DNA from 2 places in the Pseudomonas sp. ZL2 genome. Region 1 is predicted to be linked to the other one. Evidence: predicted binding sites of a transcription regulator. Region 1 holds the regulator's gene; the other holds the start of a gene.
What was found. The regulator sigma-54, encoded in region 1, starts transcription at its own class of promoters, with help from an activator protein. The targets are predictions, from matches to a motif close to ANTGGCATNNANNTTGCTNT.
Positions count from the first base shown of each region.

Region 2: a site for sigma-54 is predicted at 3,039-3,058, ahead of glnA (glutamate--ammonia ligase). Genes of this name have one in related genera too.

Region 1 covers NZ_JBGOGX010000004.1:223,386-228,322, forward strand. The annotation lists gene ABM562_RS06985 (ZIP family metal transporter) at 1-95, shown strand, start outside; gene ABM562_RS06990 (HPr family phosphocarrier protein) at 110-382, opposite strand; gene rapZ (RNase adapter RapZ) at 403-1,257, opposite strand; gene ptsN (PTS IIA-like nitrogen regulatory protein PtsN) at 1,260-1,724, opposite strand; gene hpf (ribosome hibernation-promoting factor, HPF/YfiA family) at 1,737-2,045, opposite strand; gene ABM562_RS07010 (RNA polymerase factor sigma-54) at 2,127-3,620, opposite strand; gene lptB (LPS export ABC transporter ATP-binding protein) at 3,800-4,525, opposite strand; gene lptA (lipopolysaccharide transport periplasmic protein LptA) at 4,526-4,937, opposite strand, start outside.
Region 2 covers NZ_JBGOGX010000047.1:28,669-33,605, reverse strand. The annotation lists gene glnL (nitrogen regulation protein NR(II)) at 1-583, opposite strand, end outside; gene ABM562_RS21470 (chorismate mutase) at 840-1,388, opposite strand; gene glnA (glutamate--ammonia ligase) at 1,536-2,942, opposite strand; gene thiI (tRNA uracil 4-sulfurtransferase ThiI) at 3,274-4,728, shown strand; gene typA (translational GTPase TypA) at 4,857-4,937, shown strand, end outside.

The sequences.
Region 1 (4,937 bases):
CGGAATCACGCAGCAATGGCCATCACCGGCTGGCCAGTCTTGGCCTGTGCATCGGCTTCTGCCTGATGATGGTGATGGATACGGCGCTTTCGTGAGAAAACGGGGGCGGTTACTCGCCCTCGTCGAAGTAATTGTTGATCAGCTCGATCAGGGCCTTGAGTGCATCATCGTCCTGTTCGCCCTCTGTGTGCAGATGAATGGCGGTGCCTTTACCGGCCGCCAGCATCATGACCGCCATGATGCTCTTGCCATCGACCAATGATTCCGGGGCTCGGCCTACGCGAACCTGGCAGGGGAACCTGCCAGCGACTCCAACGAACTTTGCCGCCGCCCGGGCGTGCAGCCCCAGCTTGTTGATGATGGTGATTTCTTTTGCGGGCATCGAGGCGCTGGTCCTGTGGGCTAGAGGTCGCGGTGGCGGACCTGGACGTTCTTTAACGATTGTTGCAGTAACTGGCCCAGGCGCTCGGTCAGGTACACCGAACGGTGGTGGCCGCCAGTGCAGCCAATGGCAATGGTGACATAAGCACGGTTGCTGGCGGCAAAGCGTGGCAACCATTTGAGCAGGTAGCTGGAGATGTCCTGGAACATGTCCTCGACATCCGGCTGCGCTGCCAGGTAATCGATTACCGGTTGCTCGAGGCCCGAATGGTCACGTAGTTCCGGCTTCCAGTAGGGGTTGGGCAGGCAACGCACATCGAACACCAGGTCGGCGTCTACCGGCATGCCGCGCTTGAAGCCGAAGGACTCGACCAGAAATGCCGTGCCTGGCTCCGGCTGGTTGAGCAGGCGCAACTTGATCGAATCACGCAGCTGATACAGGTTCAGGTTGGTGGTGTCGATTTTCAGGTCGGCGAGGTCAGCGATCGGCCCGAGCAGTTCACTTTCGACCTCGATCGCTTCGGCCAGCGAGCGTTCGTTGTTGGTTAGCGGGTGGCGGCGGCGGGTTTCCGAGAAGCGTTTGAGCAGGGTTTCTTCATCGGCATCCAGGTACAACACGTCACACTGGATGTGCCGGCTACGGGCGTCCTCAAGCAACTCGGGAAAGCGCGAGAGGTGGCTGGGCAGGTTGCGCGCGTCAATCGATACGGCCACTTTGGGCTGCATCAATTCAGTGTTGATCAGGGCGCTTTCGGCCAACTGCGGCAGCAAGCCCGCCGGCAGGTTGTCGATGCAGTAGTAACCGTTGTCCTCAAGTACATCGAGGGCGGTGCTCTTGCCGGAGCCGGACCGGCCGCTAACGATGATCAAGCGCATGTTCAGTGCCCGTTTTGTACGTCCAGCACGACCTGGTACAAGGATTCGTTACTGGTGGCCGCACGCAGTTTGTCGCGTACGTCCTGGCGGTCGAGCATGCTGGCGATCTGGCGCAGCAGCTCCAGGTGCGCATCGGTAGCCGCTTCCGGGACCAGCAGTACGAACAGCAGGTCGACCGGGGCGCCATCGATGGCGTCGAAATCGATAGGGGCGTCAAGGTGCAACAGTGCGCTGACCGGCGATTCGCAGCCCTTGAGGCGGCAATGCGGAATGGCAATGCCGTTGCCGAAGCCGGTAGAGCCCAGTTTTTCCCGGGCGATCAGGGCTTCGTACACGTCCTGGGTGTCCAGCTCGGGCACTTGTTTGCCGATCAGATTGGCGATCTGTTCGAGCGCACGCTTTTTACTGCCGCCCGGCACGTTCACAAGGGAACGGCCGGGGGTCAGGATGGTTTCAAGTCGGATCATGGATGAGGGGGATCAGCGGGCCGCTGCACCTTGCAGCAGGCTTTGCTGTTTTTCCTTGTGTTTTTTCAGTTGGCGGTCGAGCTTGTCAGTCAAGGCATCGATCGCTGCATACATGTCTTGGTGTTCGGCATTTGCAACCACTTCGCCGCCGGGAATGAACAGCGTTGCTTCAATCTTCTGCTGCAACTTCTCGACCTTCATGATTACCGTCACATTGGTAATCTTGTCGAAATGCCCCTCCAGCCGTTTCAATTTTTGCTCGACGTACTCACGCAGGGGCTGAGTAACTTCTACATGCTGTCCACTGATATTGACTTGCATACAGCTTCTCCTTTGTTGCCGGTGCATAAGAGGCAGGTGTTGCGCCTGCCACTGAACTGCGGTGGCACACCTCAGGAGCCGTTACATCAATCGCTTGCGCTCGCTCGACGGTGCAATGCCGAGGGACTCGCGGTACTTGGCGACGGTGCGACGTGCTACCTGGATGCCTTGTGCCTCCAGTAAACCAGCGATCTTGCTGTCACTCAATGGCTTTTTCTGATTTTCCGCTGCAACCAGTTTTTTGATGATCGCGCGGATCGCCGTGGACGAGCATTCGCCGCCTTCGGAGGTGCTGACGTGGCTGGAGAAAAAGTACTTCAGCTCGTAAATACCGCGGGGCGTGTGCATGTATTTTTGCGTGGTCACCCGGGAAATCGTCGACTCGTGCATGCCCACCGCTTCGGCGATATCGTGCAACACCAGCGGTTTCATCGCTTCGTCGCCATGATCGAGGAAGCCACGCTGGTGCTCGACGATCTGGGTGGCGACCTTCATCAGGGTCTCGTTGCGGCTTTGCAGGCTCTTGATGAACCAGCGCGCTTCCTGCAGCTGGTTGCGCATGAAGGTGTTGTCGGCGCTGGTGTCGGCGCGGCGAACGAAGCCGGCGTACTGCGGGTTGACCCGCAGGCGGGGGACCGCCTCCTGGTTGAGCTCGACCAGCCAGCGTTCGTTGTCCTTGCGCACGATCACGTCCGGCACCACGTATTCGGCTTCGCTCGACTCGATTTGCGAGCCGGGGCGCGGGTTGAGGCTCTGTACCAGCTCGATGACCTGGCGCAGTTCGTCTTCCTTGAGCTTCATGCGGCGCATCAGCTGGCTGTAGTCACGGCCACCGAGCAGGTCGATGTAGTCGCTGACCAGGCGCTGGGCTTCGGCCATCCACGGCGTGCGCGGCGGCAGCTGGCGCAGTTGCAGCAACAGGCACTCGCTGAGGTTGCGCGCGCCGATGCCGGCCGGTTCGAACTGTTGAATACGGTGCAGCACGGCCTCGACTTCATCCAGCTCGATGTCGAGCTCGGGGTCGAAGGAATCACAGACTTCTTCCAGGGTTTCGTCGAGGTAGCCCTGGTTATTGATGCAGTCGATCAACGTCACGGCGATCAGCCGGTCGGTGTCGGACATCGGAGCCAGGTTCAGTTGCCAGAGCAGATGGCTTTGCAGGCTCTCGCCAACGGAGGTGCGGGTGGTGAAGTCCCACTCGTCATCGTCGTTGCTGGGCAGGCTGCTGGCGCTGGTCTGGTAGATGTCTTCCCAGGCGGTGTCGACCGGCAGCTCGTTGGGGATGCGTTCGTTCCACTCGCCTTCTTCGAGGTTGTCCACCGTCGGGGCGGTCTCCTGGAAGCTGGTTTCCTGAACTTCGGCGACGGGTTTGCTCTCGGCGTTGTCGGCCATCGGGTCGCTGTTGTCGAAGTCGTCGCCATCTTCCTGGCGCTCGAGCATCGGGTTTGATTCCAGCGCTTCCTGGATTTCCTGCTGGAGGTCCAGGGTAGAAAGCTGGAGCAGACGTATGGCCTGTTGCAACTGCGGGGTCATCGTCAGTTGCTGGCCCATTCTTAGGACGAGCGATGGTTTCATGGCAGGGGCTTAACACCTTATTTGCCGGCGCACATGCGCCATCCACTACAAGGGCACCGAAGCGCCAACTTTAAGCAAATTATATGCCTGAAATTGCAGCGTTTGCCTAGAGCGCCGTAACAATTAAGCCATGAACTGGCTTGATCGAGAGCGCTCTGGCTGCGCCTTACACCTTGAGCCTACAGGCGGAACTCATGGCCGAGGTAAACCTCTTTGACCAGATCGTTGGCCAGGATGGTTTCTGCATCGCCTTCGGCGATCAGTTGGCCATCGTTGACGATGTAAGCGGTTTCGCAGATATCCAGGGTCTCACGGACGTTGTGGTCGGTGATCAGAACGCCAATGCCCTTGGCCTTCAGGTGGTGGATGATCTGCTTGATGTCGCCGACCGAGATCGGGTCGACACCGGCAAAGGGTTCGTCGAGCAGAATGAACTTGGGCGCGGTGGCCAGGGCGCGGGCAATCTCGACGCGGCGGCGTTCGCCACCGGAGAGGCTCATGCCGAGGTTGTCGCGGATGTGGCTGATGTGGAATTCCTGCAGCAGGCTTTCCAGCTCTTTGCGCCGGCCATCGCGGTCCAGGTCCTTGCGGGTTTCGAGGATCGCCATGATGTTGTCGGCCACCGACAGCTTGCGGAAGATCGAGGCTTCCTGCGGCAGATAGCCAATGCCGGCGCGGGCGCGGCCGTGCATGGGCTGGTGGCTGACATCGAGGTCGTCGATCAGGACGCGGCCCTGATCGGCCTGGACCAGGCCGACGATCATGTAGAAACAGGTGGTCTTGCCGGCGCCGTTGGGGCCGAGCAGGCCGACGATCTGGCCGCTGTCGATCGACAGGCTGACGTCGCGAACCACTTGGCGGCTCTTGTAGCTCTTGGCCAGGTGCTGGGCTTTGAGGGTTGCCATTTACTCGGCCTTCTTCTTCGGCTGGATCACCATGTCGATGCGCGGACGCGACTCGGTGACTTTGCCACCGCGACCGGCGGTAGCGATCTGTTTCACCGTGTCGTAGACGATCTTCTCGCCTTCGGTGGTGTTGCCTTCGTTGATCACTTTGGCGCGGTCGATCAGGACGATGCGGTTTTGCGGCGCATTGTACTGGATGGTCTTGCCATAGCCTTGCATCTTGTCTGGCTTGGCCGCGCTCTGCTGCTGTTCGAAGTAGGCCAGGTTGCCCACCGAGGTCACCACGTCGATGTCGCCACCGGCAGTGCGGGTGATGGTCACGGTGTTGCCTTTGATCATCATCGAACCCTGGGTGATGATCACGTCACCGGTGTAGGTGGCGACGCCTTGTTTGTCATCCAGTTGAGCATGG
Region 2 (4,937 bases), on a different contig from region 1:
GCAGCTTGTTCGAGCCGAGCATGCGGTCGACCAGGTTGCGCAGGCGGTCGGCCTCTTCAATGATCACATTGGTGTAATCCTTCAGGCCTTCTTCCGGCAGCTCGCGGGCCAGCAGCTGGGCGGCGCCGCGAATGCCGCCGAGCGGGTTCTTGATCTCGTGGGCCAGGCCGCGCACCAGCATCTTGGTGGTTTCCTGCTTGGACAGCTGGGCCTCTTCCTTGGTGATGCGCAGCAAGCGGTCACGCGGATGCACTTCAAGCAACAGCAGGGTCGCGCCTTTGCTGAGGATCGGCGTCACCGCGTAGTCGACGGTCTGGGTCTGGCCAGTCAGCGAGGTCAGTTGGGCTTCGCGCTTGGTGAAAGGGTGCGCGTGCTCCACCGCCTGGCGCAGGGAGTTGAGCGCCTCGGGCGATTCGGTGAACAGTTCGCTGATGAATTGCCCGTGGCTGCGTTGGCCACTGATGGCCAGGAGCATCTCCGCCGCCGGGTTCATGTACTCAAGGCGCAGTTCGGCGTCGAGCAGGATGGTGGCGGTGGTCAGGTTGTCCAGTAGCAGTCGGTGCAGTGCATCGCTGATGGTCATGGGGCGTCGTTGACCTCTTTTGGCTCATACAACCTCGGCACAGGGCCAGGTCGCGGGCGCTGGTAATCCGCTGGTACAAAGAAAATGCAAAAAGCAAACCAAGGCTCCGAAAAGAAGCGGAATTTCCGGATTAAGACCTGTATTTGCGCGAAAAACGCCTACAAAGTCCTGAGATCGCACTTTTCGTGAACCAAAATGGGCTGAGTTGCTCAGGTGCAAGCAGATGCGTGCACCAATATAGAGCATAGAGGAAGGATTACTGCGGCGAGCACAAATGCGTCGTCGCGCGGATCAGGGCCAGGGACTGCTGCGGGTCTTTGTCCTGTTGTGCGATGGCTTGGGCCAGGGTCGCCTGGCATTGGGCCGGGCGGTTGCGATCAAACTCTGCCAGTTGGCTCAGCAGTGTGCGTTGCAGGCGATCCAGTTGCGGGCGCAATTGGCTGCCCAGATCGACCCGTGGCGTTTGTGGTGCGCTGCCTGCGGCATGCCAGCGTGACAGTGCGCGGTACTGGAGCAGCTTGTTGGCTTCGATCTGGTCGGCGAAGAACACGCCTGCCCGGTGCTCGTCCACACCAAAGCGCACGGCCTGGGTGCGGGCATTGGCGATGACCTGCTGCTCACGCTCGGGCGCTTCTACAGGCTGGCCCGAGTCCCATTTGTTCAGGGCGACATCGTCGGCGATATCCAGGCGTTGATTCACGCTATCGAGCAAGCGCGACAGGGCAACTGGCGGTGCGGGTGTCGAGGCGCACCCTTGCAGGAGCAAGGTTGGCGCAAGGAGCAGGGCGAACAGGGGCATACGCATGGCGAGGGTCCGAAGCGGTAAAAGAGCAGTGTGCAGCTTTTTGGCCTTTTTTCCTGTCGGCCAATGCGCATAAGAATGTCAGAAAAACAAAAGGCCTCCCGAAGGAGGCCTCTCTTGCACTACGCCGCTTGCGCGAGCGTTACCGGATTAGCAGCTGTAGTACAGCTCGTATTCCAGTGGGTGTACGAAGGTGCGGACCTTGATTTCTTCTTCGCTTTTCAGCGCGATGTAGGCATCGATGAAGTCATCGGAGAACACGCCGCCCTTGGTCAGGAACGCGCGGCCCTTGTCCAGCTCTTCCAGGGCTTCTTTCAGGCTGCCGCACACCTGTGGGATCTCTTTCGCCTCTTCAGGCGGCAGGTCGTACAGGTTCTTGTCGGCGGCATCGCCTGGGTGGATCTTGTTCTGGATACCGTCCAGGCCGGCCATCATCAGTGCCGCGAAGCACAGGTACGGGTTGGCAGCCGGGTCCGGGAAGCGCGCTTCGATACGGCGGGCTTTCGGGCTGGAAACGTAAGGGATGCGGATCGAGGCGGAACGGTTGCGAGCCGAGTAGGCCAGCATTACCGGAGCTTCGAAGCCTGGTACCAGACGCTTGTAGGAGTTGGTAGCCGGGTTGGTGAAGCCGTTCAGGGCCTTACCGTGCTTGATGATACCGCCGATGAAGTACAGGGCGGTGTCGGACAGGCCGGCATAGCCTTCGCCGGAGAAGGTGTTCTTGCCATCTTTGGAGATGGACATGTGCACGTGCATGCCCGAGCCGTTGTCGCCGTACAGGGGCTTAGGCATGAAGGTCGCGGTGCGGCCGTAGGCGTCGGCAACGTTGTGTACGCAGTACTTGAGGGTCTGAACTTCGTCAGCCTTCTTCACCAGGGTGTTGAACTGCACGCCGATTTCGTTCTGGCCGGCAGTTGCCACTTCGTGGTGGTGCACTTCGATGACCAGGCCCATTTCTTCCATGGCGTTGCACATGGCAGTACGGATTTCGTGGTCGTGGTCGAACGGAGGTACTGGGAAGTAGCCGCCTTTGACGCCCGGACGGTGGCCTTTGTTGCCGCCTTCGACGTCCTGGTCGGACATCCACGAGCCTTGTTCGGAGTAGATCTTGAACATCGAGCCGGAGATATCGGACTTGAACTTCACTTCGTCGAAGATGAAGAATTCAGGCTCTGGACCGACGAAGACGGTGTCACCGATACCGGTGGTCTTCAGGTACTCTTCGGCGCGGCGGGCGATGGCGCGTGGGTCGCGGTCATAGCCTTGCATGGTCGACGGTTCGATGATGTCGCAGACCAGGATCAGGGTCGGTTCTTCGGTGAACGGGTCGAGCACGGCGGAGGCGTCGTCCGGCATCAGGATCATGTCGGAAGCTTCGATGCCTTTCCAGCCGGCGATGGAGGAACCGTCGAACATCTTGCCGGCTTCGAAGAAATCTTCATCCAGCGCATCACGAGCTGGCATGGTCACGTGGTGCTGAGTGCCTTTGGTGTCAGTGAAGCGCAGATCAATCCATTTAACGTCATGATCTTTGATGAGTTGAACCGACTTCGACATAGTGTCCTCCGGGGTGGGGTAGAGCTTGCCTGTGCAGCCCTTTAATTTGGGTGATGCCGGGCGCGAATAGTCGGCCAAGGCAACCTGCCTCACAAGGGAGCAAATTGCATGCCAGTGCCCCGAGTTGGGATTTTTGCCCCAAACCCAAGCGTTTTCGGCCGATTTCGCAAATTCACGGCATTTTTCTGCACTTTAAAGATGCGCTAATCGGGCATGATGCACCATTTTGGCGCACAGAAAACCTTCTGTACAAAAGTTGCTCAAAGCTTGAGCAATTTCCGCTATAATCCGCGCCCCACTTTTTTAGTCGGCACCTCGCGCGCTGTTTTTCATGAAACTAATCGTAAAAGTCTTCCCAGAGATCACCATCAAGAGCCGGCCGGTTCGCAAGCGCTTCATCCGTCAACTGGCCCGCAACATCCGCAACGTGCTCAAGGACCTCGATCCTGCGCTCGCGGTTAACGGTGTCTGGGATAACCTCGAAGTGATCACTCACATCGAGGACGAGAAGGTCCTGCGCGAGATGACCGAGCGTCTGACCTGCATGCCGGGCATTGCCCACTTCCTGCAGGTCGACGAATACCCGCTGGGTGATTTCGACGACATCGTCGCCAAGTGCAAGCAGCACTTCGGTCACCTGCTGGCCGGCAAGCGCTTCGCCGTACGCTGCAAGCGCGGCGGCCACCACGATTTCAGCTCGATGGACGTCGACCGCTACGTCGGCAGCCAGCTGCGCCAGCAGTGCGGCGCCGCCGGTATCGACCTGCGTACGCCGGAAGTCGAGGTACGCATCGAGGTACGCGACAAGCGCCTGTACGTCATCCACAACCAGCACAAAGGCATCGGCGGTTACCCGCTGGGCGCGCTGGAGCAGACCCTGGTGCTGATGTCCGGCGGTTTCGACTCCACTGTCGCCGCCTACCAGATGATGCGCCGCGGCCTGATGACCCACTTCTGCTTCTTCAACCTTGGCGGCCGCGCCCACGAACTTGGGGTGATGGAAGTTGCCCACTACCTGTGGAAGAAGTACGGCAGCAGCCAGCGTGTGCTGTTCGTCAGCGTGCCGTTCGAAGAAGTGGTCGGCGAAATCCTCGGCAAGGTCGACAACAGCTACATGGGCGTGACCCTCAAGCGCATGATGCTGCGCGCGGCGACCAACATCGCCGACCGCCTGCAGATCGACGCCCTGGTGACCGGTGAAGCCATCTCCCAGGTGTCGAGCCAGACCCTGCCGAACCTCGCGGTGATCGACTCGGCCACCGAGAAGCTGGTGTTGCGCCCGCTGCTGGCCAGCCACAAGCAGGACATCATCGACCTGGCCCAGCAGATCGGCACCGCCGAGTTCGCCAAGCACATGCCTGAATACTGCGGCGTGATTTCGGTGAACCCGACCACCTGCGCCAAGCGTCATCGCCTCGAGCATGAAGAGAAGCAGTTCGACATGGCGGTGCTCGAGCGTGCCCTGGAGCGCGCCCGGCTGATCTCCATCGACCACGTGATCGATGAACTCAGCGAAGATATCCAGATCGAAGAAGTCAGCCAGGCGCTGGCCGGGCAGGTGGTAATCGACATTCGCCACCCTGATGCCCAGGAAGACCAGCCCCTGGAACTGGACGGCATCGAGGTCAAGGCCTTGCCGTTCTACGCCCTGAACAGTCGCTTCAAGGAGCTGGATGCCACGCGCCAGTACCTGCTGTATTGCGACAAGGGAGTAATGAGTCGCCTGCATGCCCATCATCTGCTCAGTGAGGGACATGCCAATGTGCGCGTTTATCGTCCGACATAAGACGCCGGGGCTATATGGCGGGAGCATCCGCCATCGCCCTCCCGACCACCGGGCCGTTTGAGCGCCATTCATTCATATTCGCCGCCTAGACTGGGCGGCAACCCGAATCCTCTGATCGAGATACACACGTGATCGAAAATCTGCGTAACATCGCCATCATCGCCCACGTTGACCATGGTAAAACCACCCTGGTCGACAAACTCCTGCGT